2 linked regions of the Reyranella humidisoli genome follow. The protein of the gene in region 1 interacts with the protein of each later gene in a pairwise test. Links are inferred from orthologs where the notes say so. Each region holds a gene or a part of one and is shown on either strand. Other genes may lie near its edges.

Region 1 (8,514 bases):
GAGAGGAGGATTGATTGCCTAACGCCTGTTCCCTGGCGGCGTCACGTTCCAGTGGCGGCGCAGCTCGTCGAGATCGTGCTCGACCCAGTCCCAGACGCTCCACTGCGGATCGAAGATATCGGCCGTCATCTCCGCGCCACGGGCCCAGGCGTGCCAGAACTCGTCGGGATCGAGGCCGCCTTTGCCCGCGTGACCCACGTCGTTCATCTGCTCGCCGAAGTGAAAGAAGAAGATCACCGGCAGGATGTGGCCGCTCATCGGATTGATCGGATGCATGCCGGCCGTGAAGGTCGACACCAGTAGTTCGCCGCGGGCGCTGGTGTCGTAGCCCGAGATCACGTGGGTGGAATCGTGCGCCGTGCCGAAGGCGGCGTTCAGCGCCATCGGATCGCCGGGGAAGGGATAGCCGTTCGCCTTGTCGAAGTCCCACAGCGCCTTGCCGAACGTGTTCTGTGGCAGCCCGCCCAGCGCCTCGTAGCGCGCGACCAGGTCGGGATCGGCATTGGCGCCTTCGTAGGGCCGGATCCAGACGTTGGGATCGAGACCCTCCGAGGGGCGGCTGAGCACGCTGTCGAAGTTCTTGCGCCACATGTCGGCGGTGGCCCAGGCGAGATGGCCGGAGGCCGCCTCGACGAGATCGGTGAGATAGTCGGCCTCGATGTCGAGGGCGCGGGAATATTCCAGCACACGCTTCAGCTTGCCGTGGTCGAGCGAGCCGTCGACCATCGCCATGATGGCGAGGTACTTCACCGCCTCCTCGGCGAGCGTGCGATCCTTCAGGACCTCGACGAGATCGGCCGGTTCGGAAGCGGGCAGCGTGCCGAGATCGACCAGCCCGTGGCGGCGCAGGAGATAGTGCGCGGCCGCCCGGATGCTCGCCGTGTCGGCGTAGGTGATCGTGCGCCCGCCGGCCAGCGCCACCTGGCGCATGGCGCCCAGGATGGCGTCGCTTTCGCGAGAGCCGACGGCACGCACGGACGTTAGCGCAGCGGCTCGAGGATGCTTACATAGTTGGCGACCGCCGCGCCGCCCATGTTGAACACGCCGCCGAGCTTCGCCTTCGGCAGTTGCAGCCCTTCCGGCGCGGTGCCGGCGAGCTGCATCGCGGCCATCACGTGCATCGAGACGCCGGTGGCGCCGACCGGATGGCCCTTGGCCTTGAGGCCGCCGGAGACGTTGACCGGCAGCTTGCCGTCGCGCTCGACCCAGCCTTCGAGGATGGCGCGCTCGCCTTCGCCCGGCGCGGTGAGGCCCATCGCCTCGTATTCGATCAGTTCGGCCGAGGTGAAGCAGTCGTGGCTCTCGACGAAGGAGAGGTCGAGCAGGTCGAGATGCGCCGACTTCAGCGCCTGCTGCCAGGCGAGCTGCGGGCCCTCGAACTTGATGATGTCGCGCTTGCTCATCGGCAGGAAGTCGTTGACGTGCTCGGCCGCGCGGAAGGCGATCGCCTGCTTCATGCCCAGCGCCGTGCCGACGTCCGTCAGGATCACCGCCGCCGCTCCGTCGGTGACGGGCGAGCAGTCGGTGCGTTTCAGCGGGCCAGCGACGAACGGGTTCTTGTCGGACGGCGTGCGGCAGAAATCGTAGGCGAATTCCTTCTGGAAGTGCGCGTACGGGTTCTTGGCGCCGTTCTTGTGCGCCTTGACCGCGATCCGGGCGAGCGCATCGGACTTGTCGCCGTAGCGCTGGAAGTAGGCCGAGGTGATCTTGCCGAAGATGCCGGCGAAGCCCGCCTCGATGTTGGCTTCCTCCGCGACGTAGGAGGCCTTGATCAGCACCTCGCCGGCCTGCGTCGAGTTGAGCTCGGTCATCTTCTCGACGCCGACGACCAGCACGAAGCGTGCCTTGCCGGCGGCCAGCGTATTGAGGCCCATGTGGATCGCCGCCGAGCCGGTGGCGCAGGCATTCTCGACCCTGGTCGAGGGCTTGAAGCGCAGGTCGGGATGGGCCTGCAGCGGCAGCGAGGAGTGGAACTCCTGGCGCACGAAGCCGCCGTTCATGTTGCCGACATAGATGACGTCGACGTCCCTGGGCTCGATGCCGGCGTGGGCGATCGCCTCGGACGCCGCCTTGACGATCAGCGACTCGCTGGTCTCGCCATCGAGCTTGCCGAATTTGCCGTGGGACCAACCGACGATGCACGCGGTCATGGAACTCTCCTTGGTTCGTGGCGGCGACCCTAGACGCGGCCGTGCGGCGGGTCGAGGGCGCCATTCTGTGCATATACACTTATATCGCAGGCTGCCCGGCGCAAGAGCCTTGGCGCGGCCTGCCCGACGCCCAAATTCCGCCGCGCGGCGGGTATTGACTGGCTGCTTCAACGGGAGCCTCACTGGCACATGGCCGATACCTCTCAGACGCAAGAGCCTTCGACGCCGCGCTGGCCCTGGATTCTGGGTGGCCTGGTGGGGGGATTCTTCCTGCTCGCCGCCGGCCTCGGACTGGGCTGGTACCTCTTCTACCGCCCGATCGTGAACGTGGCCGTCCAGCTTCCCGCACCGCTGGCGCCGCCGGCACCGGCCGGTCCAGATGCAGCCCAGGTGAAGGCGCTGGAAGAGCAGATCGAGAAGCAGAAGGCCGCGAACAAGCAGATCGAGGACCAGATCGCGACGCTCAAGGATCGCCTGCGCGCCGACGTCTGTACGGCCAAGGACCCCGCCGGCAAGACGCCGCCCGCATCGACACCCGCGCCGCCCGGTCAGAAGACCTGAATTGAAGACCTAAACGTAACAAAAGAATCGTTGCTCTATACAAGAGCTGGCGCCACTCTGCCCTGACAGTGCAATAGGTTGGGCGGGGAAGCGTGAGGCTGGCTGTTAATCGATGGCAAGGCGCGGCATTGACGGCCGTCTTGGCCGTTCTGACGAGCGCCTGCGACCTCCGACGGGCTCCGGTACTGGACCCGAAGGGCCCGATCGCCCTCGCCGAGCGCGATCTGCTGTTCGACGCATTCTACGTGATGATGCTGGTGATTGTTCCGATCATCATCCTCACCCTGTGGTTCGCCTGGAAATACCGCGCCACCAACACCGAGGCCAAGTACACGCCGACCTGGGCCAATTCGGTCAAGCTCGACGCCATCACCTGGCTGATCCCGACCGTCATCGTGATCGCCGTCGCGGTGCTGCTGTGGCGCAGCACCCATCGCCTCGATCCTTACCGCCCGCTGGAATCCAAGGAGCCGCCGTTCGACGTCCAGGTCGTGGCCCAGGACTGGAAGTGGCTGTTCATCTATCCGGAGCAGGGCATCGCCGTGGTGAACCAGCTCGCCTTCCCGGCGGGCCGGCCGGTCAGCCTGCGCATCACCTCCGACACGGTGATGAACTCCTTCTACGTGCCGCAGCTCGCCGGGCAGATCTACGCCATGGCCGGCATGCAGACCCGTCTGCAGATGCTGGCGGACCAGCCCGGCAAGTTCGTCGGCCGCAACAGCCAGTACAGCGGCGGCGGCTACTCCGACCAGCATTTCGAGGTCCTGGCCATGACGCCGGCCGACTTCGAAGCCTGGGTGGCAAGGGCCAAGCAGAGCGGCGCGGCGCTCGATGCCAACGCCTACACGGCGCTGGCCGCGAAGAGCCGCGCCAACCCCATCACCTATTACTCGACGGTCGAGCCCAAGCTGTTCGACTCGATCATCGACAAGTTCAGGCACAGCGGCCATGCGCACGATGCGCCGGCGCGGAGATAGCGGATGTTCGGCAAACTGACGATCGAGGCCCTGCCGTTCTACAGCCCGATCGCCGCGGGCGGCGCCGCCGTCACCGTCGGCGGCGCGCTGCTTGTCGCCGTCGTGCTGACCTACCTGAAGGCCTGGAAGTATCTCTGGACCGACTGGCTGACCAGCGTCGACCACAAGCGAATCGGCGTCATGTACATCGTGCTGGCGCTGATCATGCTGCTGCGTGGCTTCGTCGATGCCCTGATGATGCGCGCCCAGCAGGCGATGGCGCTGAACAGCGGCGGCTACCTGCCGCCCGAGCATTTCGACCAGATCTTCAGCTCGCACGGCACCATCATGATCTTCTTCATGGCGATGCCGTTCATGACGGGACTGATCAACGTCATCGTGCCGCTGCAGATCGGCACGCGCGACGTGGCCTTCCCGTGGCTGAACGCCGTCAGCCTGTGGCTGAGCGCAGCGGGAGCGGCGCTGGTCATGGTCTCGCTGGTCATCGGCAAGTTCTCGACCGCGGGCTGGACCGGCTATCCGCCTTATTCGGGCATCGAGTACAATCCCGGCGTCGGCGTCGACTACTGGATCTGGGCGATCCTCATATCGGGCGTCGGCTCGACCATGTCGGGCATCAACTTCATCGTGACGATCCTGAAGCGTCGCGCGCCGGGCATGACCCTGATGCGCATGACTCCCTTCGTCTGGACCGCGCTCGTCGCCTCGGTCCTGATGGCCTTCGCCTTCCCGGCCATTACCGTGGCCTGCGGTCTCCTCGCCCTCGACCGCCTCGCCGGCATGCACTTCTTCACGAATGCGCATGGCGGCAACATGATGAACTACGTCAACCTGTTCTGGATCTGGGGCCATCCGGAAGTCTACATCCTGATCCTGCCGGCCTTCGGCATCTTCTCCGAGGTCGTGTCGACCTTCTCGCGCAAGCGCCTGTTCGGCTACGAATCGCTGGTCTATGCGACGGCGGCGATCGGCATCCTTTCCTTCACCGTCTGGCTGCACCATTTCTTCACCATGGGCTCCAGCGCCGGCGTCAACGCCTTCTTCGGCGTCATGACCATGATCATCGCCGTGCCGACCGGCGTGAAGGTGTTCAACTGGCTGCTCACCATGTATCGCGGCCGCATCGAGTTCCATCCATCGATGATGTGGAGCATCGGTTTCATCGTGACGTTCGTGATCGGCGGCATGACGGGCGTGCTGCTGGCCATCCCGCCGGCCGACTTCCTGATGCACAACACGACCTTCCTGGTCGCGCACTTCCACAACATGATCATCCCGGGCGTGCTGTTCGGCTATCTCGCCGGCTACATGTACTGGTTCCCCAAGGCCTTCGGCTTCGCCTTCAACCGCGGCTGGGGCATCGGCGCCTTCTGGTGCTGGATCATCGGCTTCTATCTCGCCTTCATGCCGCTCTACCTGCTCGGCCTGAAGGGCATGCCGCGCCGCATGGAGACCTACAACGATCCGACCTGGCAGCCCTACCTGCTGGTGGCGGCGTCCGGCGCTCTGGTCGTGCTGTGCGGCATCGGCTGCATGGTGATGCAGCTCTACGCCTCGCTCCGCGACCGCAACAAGACGCGCGACCTGACGGGTGATCCGTTCAATGGCCGCACGCTCGAATGGTCGACCTCCTCGCCGCCGCCGCCGTACAATTTCGCGGTGATCCCGACGGTGGGCGATCGCGAGGCCTTCCTCGAGATGAAGGAGAAGGGCGTCGCCTACCAGCGGCCGGCCCGCTACGAGGCGATCCGCATCCCGTCGAACACGCCGATCGGCGTGATCGTAGGCGCCTTCGGCTTCGTGCTGGGCTTCGCCATGGTCTGGCACATCTGGTGGCTGGTGCTGGCGTCCGGTGCGGTCGTGTTCGCGGCCGTGATCGTGCGCTCGTCCAATGACGACCAGGAGTTCACGATGTCGGCCGCCGAGGTGAAGGCGATCGAGGACGAACGGTTCCGACTCATGGGGAGCCGGTCATGAGCGTCGCCCACATGAGTGAACACGAGCGCGAGGAAATCGAGACCCACGAGCAGCGGGCGCTCGGCTTCTGGCTCTACCTGATGGGCGATGCCGTAATCTTCGCCCTGCTGTTCGCGACCTACGCCATCATGATCCCCGGCACGGCCGGCGGTCCGACGGGCAAGCAGATCTTCGACCTGGACAATGCCGCGATCGAGACAGTGCTGCTGCTGGTCTCCAGCATGACTTTCGGCTTCGCCAGCCTTCAGGTGAAAGCGGGCAATCGCGGCGCGGTTCTGGCGTGGCTCGCCATCACCTTCGTGCTGGGCGCGGCCTTCGTCTTCCTTGAGGTGCGGGAGTTCGCCGGCCTGATCGCCCAGGGCGCGGGTCCCGACCGCAGCGGCTTCCTCTCGGCGTTCTTCACGCTGGTCGGCACGCACGGCGTCCACGTCACCATGGGCCTGCTCTGGATCGTGATCCTCGGTGCCCAGGTCGCGATGAAGGGCCTCACCATGCCGGTCGCCTCGCGGCTGCAGCGGCTCGGACTCTTCTGGCATTTCCTCGATATCGCCTGGGTCGGCATCTTCTCCATCGTCTATCTGCCGGGGCTGCTGTGATGGAACGTCCTCCGGAAACCACGCACGGCCTTCGCTCCTACCTGATCGGCTTCGTGCTGGCGGTCGTGCTGAGCGCCATCCCGTTCTGGCTGGTCTACACGCACGCCCTGCCGCCGCAGCGCACGCTGCTGGTCATCGGCATCGCCGCGGTGCTGCAGGTGCTGGTCCATCTGCGCTTCTTCCTGCACATCAACTTCACGACCACGCCGCGCGAGAACGTGCTCGCGCTGGTCTTCACCGCGCTGCTGCTCTTCATCATGGTGGGCGGCAGCTTCTGGATCATGTTCGACCTGCACGCCCGCATGGCGCTCTAGCCGGCGACTCCCTCGATGGCACAAGCCAAGTCGAAGATGACGCCGCTCCTTCGCTGGGAGTGGATGGTCGGCCTATCGCCTGTCGTGGCGACGATCCTCGTCTATCTCGCGCTCACGAACCTGTCGCTGGAAGGCCCGGCGGTCGGCTTCACCGCGGGCTTCCTCGATGGCTTGTGCGCCGCCGGGCTGCCGGCCTTCTGGTGTCGTGTTTCGAAGCCCGTGACCCTGCTGACGGCCGTGCAGTTCCTGGCCTTCCTCTGGTTCATTTTGGCCTCGGCCTACATGTTCTGGCGGGTGCGGTTCGCGCCCTCCTATCGAAAGCCCCCGGCCTATAGTCCCGGTTCGGCCTCTTTGTTCGAGATGGCGAGCTGGGGCGGCATCTGGCTGTTCATGCTGATCGGCGGCCAGATCTTCCCCTATCGCGGCGTGCCGCTCGCCGAGCCCAGCCTGCTGTTCGCGATGCTGGGCCTCAGCCTCGCCCTCCTGTCGCTGCGCATGCTGGCGGTCGCGCTGCGGTTCCGTACCTAGCGGGCAAGTCGACCGGCTCGATCCGGCCGCTCCTGAAATTCCTATGAACTTCCTATGCCGGCCGCGACGTCGCCGGCTCGAATTCCTATGCCTAGCGGTCCTTCTATGTCGGCGAAGGAGATTGCCGTGCTCGACATCCTGTTCTTCGGCGGCGGCCTGGTGCTGTTCTGCCTGCTGATCGCCTACGAACGCCTGTGCCACAGGCTGTGAGGCGACCATGAGCTTCGATTACGCGCTCGGCGGCGCGCTCGCCGCCCTTCTGCTCGTCTATCTCACGGTCGCGCTGGCGCGGCCCGAGAAGTTCTGAGGATCCCATGACCATCAACGGCTGGGCGCAGATCGCCCTTTTCTGCGGCCTCGTGCTGCTGCTCACGCGCCCGCTGGGCGGCTATCTCGACAACGTCATGGCCGGACGACGCACCCTGTTGTCTCCGGTACTGCGGCCAGTCGAGCGCGGCTTCTATCGCCTCGCCGGCATCGATCCGGCGGAAGAGCAGAGCTGGTGGGTCTATGCCCGCGCCATGATTGTCTTCCACATCGTGGGCTTCGCCTTCCTCTATCTGCTGCTGCGCCTGCAGGACCTGCTGCCGCTCAATCCGCAGGGCATGTCCGCCGTGGCGCCCGACCTCGCGGGCAACACCGCCGTGAGCTTCCTGACCAACACCAACTGGCAGAACTACGGCGGCGAATCGACGATGAGCTATCTCTCGCAAATGGCCGGTCTCACCGTTCAGAACTTTCTGAGCGCCGCGACCGGCATTGCGCTCGCCGTGGCGCTGGTCCGCGGCTTTGCGCGCGCCGAGTCGAAGGGCATCGGCAACTTCTGGGTCGACATGGTGCGCGCCACGCTCTACGTGCTGCTGCCGTTCTGCGTGCTGTTGACCATCTTTTACGTCTGGCAGGGCGTGCCGCAGAACCTGTCGTCCTATGTCGAGGCCACGACCGTCGAGGGCGCCAGGCAGACCATCGCCCAGGGTCCGGTCGCCTCGCAGCTCGCGATCAAGATGCTGGGCACCAACGGCGGCGGCTTCTTCAATGCCAACTCCGCGCACCCTTACGAAAATCCCACCGCGTTCTCGAACCTTGTCCAGATCCTGTCGATCTTCGCGATCGGTGCCGCGCTCACCAACGTGTTCGGCCGCGCCGTCGGCGACGAGCGCCAGGGCTGGGCGATCCTGGCCGCCATGGGCGTGCTGTTCCTGGCCGGTGTCGTCGTCTGCTACTGGGCCGAGGCCGGCGGCAATCCCCTGCTGGGTGCGCTCGGCGTCGATAATGCGGCGGGCAACATGGAGGGCAAGGAAGTCCGCTTCGGCATCACGCTGTCGACCCTGTTCGCCGTGATCACCACGGCCGCCTCGTGCGGCGCGGTCAATGCCATGCTCGACAGCTTCATGCCCCTCGGCGGCATGGT
Region 2 (4,796 bases), on another replicon or contig:
GAAGGGGTCGAGCACGGCGGTCGACGGATCCGGCATCAGGATCATGTCGGACTCGTTGATGGCCTTCCAGCCGGCGATCGAGGAACCGTCGAACATCACGCCGTCCTCGAAGGTACCTTCGTCGGTGGCGGACGCCATGCGGGCCGTGTGCTGCCACTTGCCGCGAGGATCGGTGAAGCGGAAGTCAACGAACTTGACGTCCTTTTCCTTGATCATCGCCAGAACCTGTTTGGCATCCATTGTCGGTCGTCCCTCTACTTGTGGTTTACTGCTTCAGCCCCCAAAGGCCGGGTCCTCATACGGCGGCGTCACCACGCTCACCAGTACGAATTCGGATCGCGTCGTCGATGCTCGACACGAAAATCTTGCCGTCGCCGATGCGACCGGTATGCGCCGAACTGCGGATCGCCTCGACGGCCTTCTCGACCATCTCGTCCTCGATGACGAGCTCGAGCTTCACCTTCGGCAGGAAGTCGACGACATACTCGGCGCCGCGATACAGTTCGGTATGGCCTTTCTGCCGGCCGAAGCCCTTGGCTTCGAGAACCGTGATGCCCTTGAGGCCGATCTGATTGAGGGCGTCCTTCACCTCATCGAGCTTGAAGGGCTTGATGATCGCTTCGATCTTCTTCATGTGGCTAAAGACACTCCGCACGCAGGCACCGGGCCCTCCCGGTCGGGATAGCCCGTATGCCACACGAGGAAGCATAAACCATGCCAAGATTTTCCACAGGCCGATGCGGGAAATCCGGCGACAGTCTGTCTGTTTAGAAGGCGAAACGCCCAATTTATCGGCAGAAAATTGGTCAATTGGAAGGCAGCAGAGAATCCCCAATGAAACCCGCAAACTCGACCATGTCCGCACTCGGGACCACGGTATTTGAAGTCATGTCGGCGCTCGCGCGCGAGCACAAGTCCGTCAACCTCGGCCAGGGCTTCCCCGACGACAAGGGACCCGAGGAGGTGCGGGCGGCGGCGGCGGAGTACCTGCTGACCGGGCACAACCAGTACCCGCCCATGATGGGCATTCCCGAATTGCGCCAGGCCGTTGCGGATCATGCGAAGCGGTTCCAGGGGCTCGACATCGACTGGCAGACCGAAGTCCTGGTCACGTCGGGCGCGACCGAGGCGCTCGGCGACTGCCTGTTCGGCCTGATCGAGCCGGGCGACGAGGTCGTACTCATCGAACCGCTCTACGATTCCTACCTGCCCATGGTGCGACGGGCAGGGGGCGTGCCGAAGCTGGTGCGGCTGGAGCCGCCACACTGGCGGCTGCCCCGGGAGGAACTGGCCGCCGCCTTCGGGCCGAAGACCAAGCTGATCCTGTTCAACACGCCAATGAATCCCTGCTCGAAGGTCTTCGACGAGGAGGAACTGTCCTTCATCGCCGGGCTCTGCCTGAAGCACGACGTCTATGCGATCTGCGACGAGGTTTACGAGCACATCATCTTCGACGACCGGCGCCACATCTCGCTGATGACGCTGCCGGGCATGCGCGATCGCACGGTACGCATCGGCTCAGCCGGCAAAAGCTTCAGCCTGACAGGCTGGAAGGTGGGCTACATCACGGCGGCGCCGGAACTGATGAAACCGATCGCCAAGACCCATCAGTTCATGACCTTCACCACGCCGCCCAATCTGCAATGGGGTGCGGCGACGGGCTTGCGCCTGAACGACGGCTATTTCGCCACCCTGGCCGCCGACATGCAGCGCAAACGCGACCGGCTGGCCACCGCCCTCGCGGAGATCGGGTTCGACGTGCTGCCCGCGCACGGGACGTACTTCGTCACCACCGACTTCAGGCCGCTGGGCTTCAACGGGACCGACGAGGATTTCTGCCGCCACATCACCGTTAAAGCCGGCGTGACCGCCGTGCCGGTGAGCGCCTTCTATCAATCCGATGAAGCGCCGCGCTACTTCGCCCGGTTCTGTTTCTGCAAGGACGACAGCACGCTCGACAGTGCGATCGAGCGTTTGAGGGCACATTTTTGCAGTTAACCCCCTAGTATTTGCATTGCAGGAACCCTAATCTGCAATTGGTTCGCTTTTGCTCGGCAAGAGTGTGTCGATGTCACAGAGTTTTCGCATTTTACATGCTTGAATATGTCCCCGCCTGCTTGATCGGCATGTTGGCCGAGTCGGGTTTCCAGCCGCGATGAGCCCGTCCGAGGGCACATCCTTCGGATCGGGCACGCCCAAGCCTGTCCGTATCGATGGGCGTCGCCTGCGGAGCGAGCGTACCAGGCAGCTCATCATCGAGGCCTATCTGGCGCTGATTCGCGAAAATCCATCGACACCCATGCCGACAGCGCAGGAGATCGCGGCGCGCGCAGGCTATTCCGTCCGATCGGTTTTCGAGCGGTTTCCCGATCTGCATACGCTGCGCGTGGCGGCGGCCGATTACGGGCTCGCTCATGCGGCGGCCCTGGCGCCGGCCCGTGACGTCGATGGCGATCGCGCAACCCGCATCAGGTCGCAGGTGGAGACCCGCGCCGGCACATGCGAACGCGGTGTCGCACTTTGGAGAGCGCTCACCTACAATTTCGACGAGAACGATGCGCTCACGGTGCGAATCAAGGTCGCCCGGGAACGCACGATCGACCGCATGCGTCTGATGTACGGGCGTGAACTGTCGGTCCTGACGGACTTGGAACAACGCAACCTTCTCATCGCCCTGGAAGCGATGACCGACATCGAGAGCTGGGCCCGCATGCGCGACACTTACGGTCTTTCGTACGCCGAGAGTTGTGCCGTGTGGATCCGTGCGATCGACCGGATGCTGCCATCGACTCCCCCAGACACCAATTCCGGAACGGGCTGAACCTTGTCTGCAATGTCCACGATGAAGTCTGCCAAGATCGACGGTCGCCGCCTGCGCAGCGAGCGCACCAAGCAACTCATCATCGAAGCCTATATCGCGCTGGCCGAGGAAATGTCGCCGCGGGTGCCGACGGCCGCCGAGATCGCCGAACGAGCCGGCTATTCCGTCCGCTCGATCTTCGAGCGATTTCCAGACATCCGCGCCCTCCAGGTGGCCGCGATCGATTATTCGCTGGCGCAGATCTCCGCCCTGGGGCCACCGCGGGGCGCCGACGGCGACCGCACGACCCGGATTGCCTTCCATGTGCGGACGCGAGGGGCAACATGCGAGCAATGGCTGCCCCTTTGGCGCTCGTTGATCGTCAACCAGGGCGATTCGCCTGAAATCAAGGCACGCATACGGATGGCCCGCGACCGCGTAACGTCGCGGATGGAGATGATGTTCGCACCGGAACTTGCCTTGCTGCCGTTGGAGGAGCAGCAGCAGATGCTGATTGCACTCGAGGCGCTGACCGACGTCGAGAGCTGGGCGCGCATGCGCGAGTTCTTTGGACTGTCCTTCGATGAGGCCTGTCTCGTATGGATCCAGACCATTGGACGGCTATTGCCGAAGGACCCATGCGCGGTGGCGTGACGGCGCGGGGCGGGGCCGAGGCCGCCGCACCCTCCGGGCAGGAGCGTGCCGACGGCCGCCGGCTGCGCAGTGCGCGAACCCGCCAGTTGATCATCGAAGCCTATCTGTCGCTCTTGCGCGAAAGCCCGCAGATTCCCACCGCCGTGGCGATTGCCCAGCGCGCCGGCTACTCGGTGCGATCGATTTTCGAACGGTTCCCCGACCTTCATGCCCTGCGCGTCGCGGTGACCGACGATGCCATGATGCGCGTCTCGGCTCAGGTTGCCAGCGAGCGGATGGTCGGAAACCGCGAGTCCAGGGTGCGCCTGCACGTCCAGACGCGGGGCCGGGTGTGCGACGAGTGGCTGCCGCTGTGGCGTGCCCTCAACGCCAACCAGGGCGATTCGCCCGATCTCAAGAACCGGATCCGGCTGATCCGCGAGCTGGTCATCCGACGGCTCGAGGAAGTCTATGCGCCGGAGCTCTCGACCCTGAAGGAACGGGAGCGGCGCCAGACCGTGCTCGCGCTCGAGGCCTTGGTCGATTTCGAAAGCTGGGCGCGCCTGCGCGGGCATTTTGCGATGTCTTTCGAGGAGGCCTGCGACGTCTGGATCCGGGCCATCGACCGGCTGCTGCCGGAAACGCCGCCTGTTTCTTGACGCTCTCGCCGCCGGAGCGTAGGAAGGCGCCGCTTCGTCGGGAGCGATCCACGATGGCGGCCGTAGCTCAGTTGGTTAGAGCGCCAGATTGTGATTCTGGATGTCGCCGGTTCAAATCCGGTCGGCCGCCCCAATCGCCCACGTTGCAAGTCTCCCATGCCTGACTTTCGCGACCTTCTTCCCCGGGACGAACTCGCTCTCCTGACCTGCGCACAGATGGCGCGGGCCGATGCCTTCGCCGTCCAAAGCGGTGTGCCGGGGCGCGAGCTCATGGAAAGGGCGGGAAGGGCGGTGGCCGTCGCGGCCATGCAGCGTCATGCGCGCCGTCCCGTCCTCGTTCTCTGCGGACCGGGCAACAACGGTGGCGACGGGTTTGTCGCCGCGCGTCACCTGCGGGCGGCAGGCTGGCCCGTGCGCCTCGTTCTCTTCGGGCAGAGAGAGTCGCTCAGGGGAGATGCGGCTTGGGCCGCCGGCACGTGGCAGGGCGCGATCGACGCCTGGTCGAGCGCCCGGCTCGACGATGCGCCGCTGGTCGTCGACGCCATTTTCGGCGCCGGACTCAGCCGACCGCTCGACGGTGAAATCGCCGCGGCCATCGACCTGGTGACCGATCGGCGGCTGCCCGTCGTCGCGGTGGACGTGCCGACCGGCCTGCATGGCGACACCGGGGAAATCATGGGCCGGGCCTTCGAGGCGGAAGCGAC

The links.
Region 2: the proteins of cyoB (region 1) and KQ910_RS25620 interact in binary tests that used the Escherichia coli proteins (3 or more experiments, as listed by UniProt). The link is inferred for Reyranella humidisoli from one-to-one orthologs.

What each region holds. Positions count from the first base shown.
Region 1 is NZ_JAHOPB010000001.1:601,365-609,878, reverse strand. The notes cover bases 3,263-6,178. They hold cyoB (cytochrome o ubiquinol oxidase subunit I), read left to right. Parts: upstream 3,263-3,691; coding sequence 3,692-5,665; downstream 5,666-6,178. Other genes in these bases: cyoC (cytochrome o ubiquinol oxidase subunit III), read left to right, coding at 5,662-6,178; cyoA (ubiquinol oxidase subunit II), read left to right, coding at 3,263-3,688. In the rest of the region: KQ910_RS02995 (hypothetical protein), read right to left, coding at 19-975; KQ910_RS02990 (acetyl-CoA acetyltransferase), read right to left, coding at 981-2,150; KQ910_RS02985 (hypothetical protein), read left to right, coding at 2,340-2,711; more of cyoA, read left to right, coding at 2,852-3,262; more of cyoC, read left to right, coding at 6,179-6,261; cyoD (cytochrome o ubiquinol oxidase subunit IV), read left to right, coding at 6,261-6,575; KQ910_RS02960 (hypothetical protein), read left to right, coding at 6,591-7,103; kdpF (K(+)-transporting ATPase subunit F), read left to right, coding at 7,321-7,410; potassium-transporting ATPase subunit KdpA, read left to right, coding at 7,418-8,514. UniProt on the Escherichia coli protein: Cytochrome bo(3) ubiquinol oxidase is the terminal enzyme in the aerobic respiratory chain of E.coli that predominates when cells are grown at high aeration.
Region 2 is NZ_JAHOPB010000003.1:445,522-450,317, reverse strand. The notes cover bases 1-2,916. They hold KQ910_RS25620 (aminotransferase), read left to right. Parts: upstream 1-834; coding sequence 835-1,998; downstream 1,999-2,916. Other genes in these bases: KQ910_RS25610 (TetR/AcrR family transcriptional regulator), read left to right, coding at 2,834-2,916; KQ910_RS25615 (TetR/AcrR family transcriptional regulator), read left to right, coding at 2,156-2,821; KQ910_RS25625 (P-II family nitrogen regulator), read right to left, coding at 296-634; glnA (type I glutamate--ammonia ligase), read right to left, coding at 1-240. Also shown: more of KQ910_RS25610, read left to right, coding at 2,917-3,454; KQ910_RS25605 (TetR/AcrR family transcriptional regulator), read left to right, coding at 3,439-4,092; KQ910_RS25595 (NAD(P)H-hydrate dehydratase), read left to right, coding at 4,249-4,796. UniProt on the Escherichia coli protein: Shows aminotransferase activity with methionine and histidine as substrates, and to a lesser extent also with phenylalanine.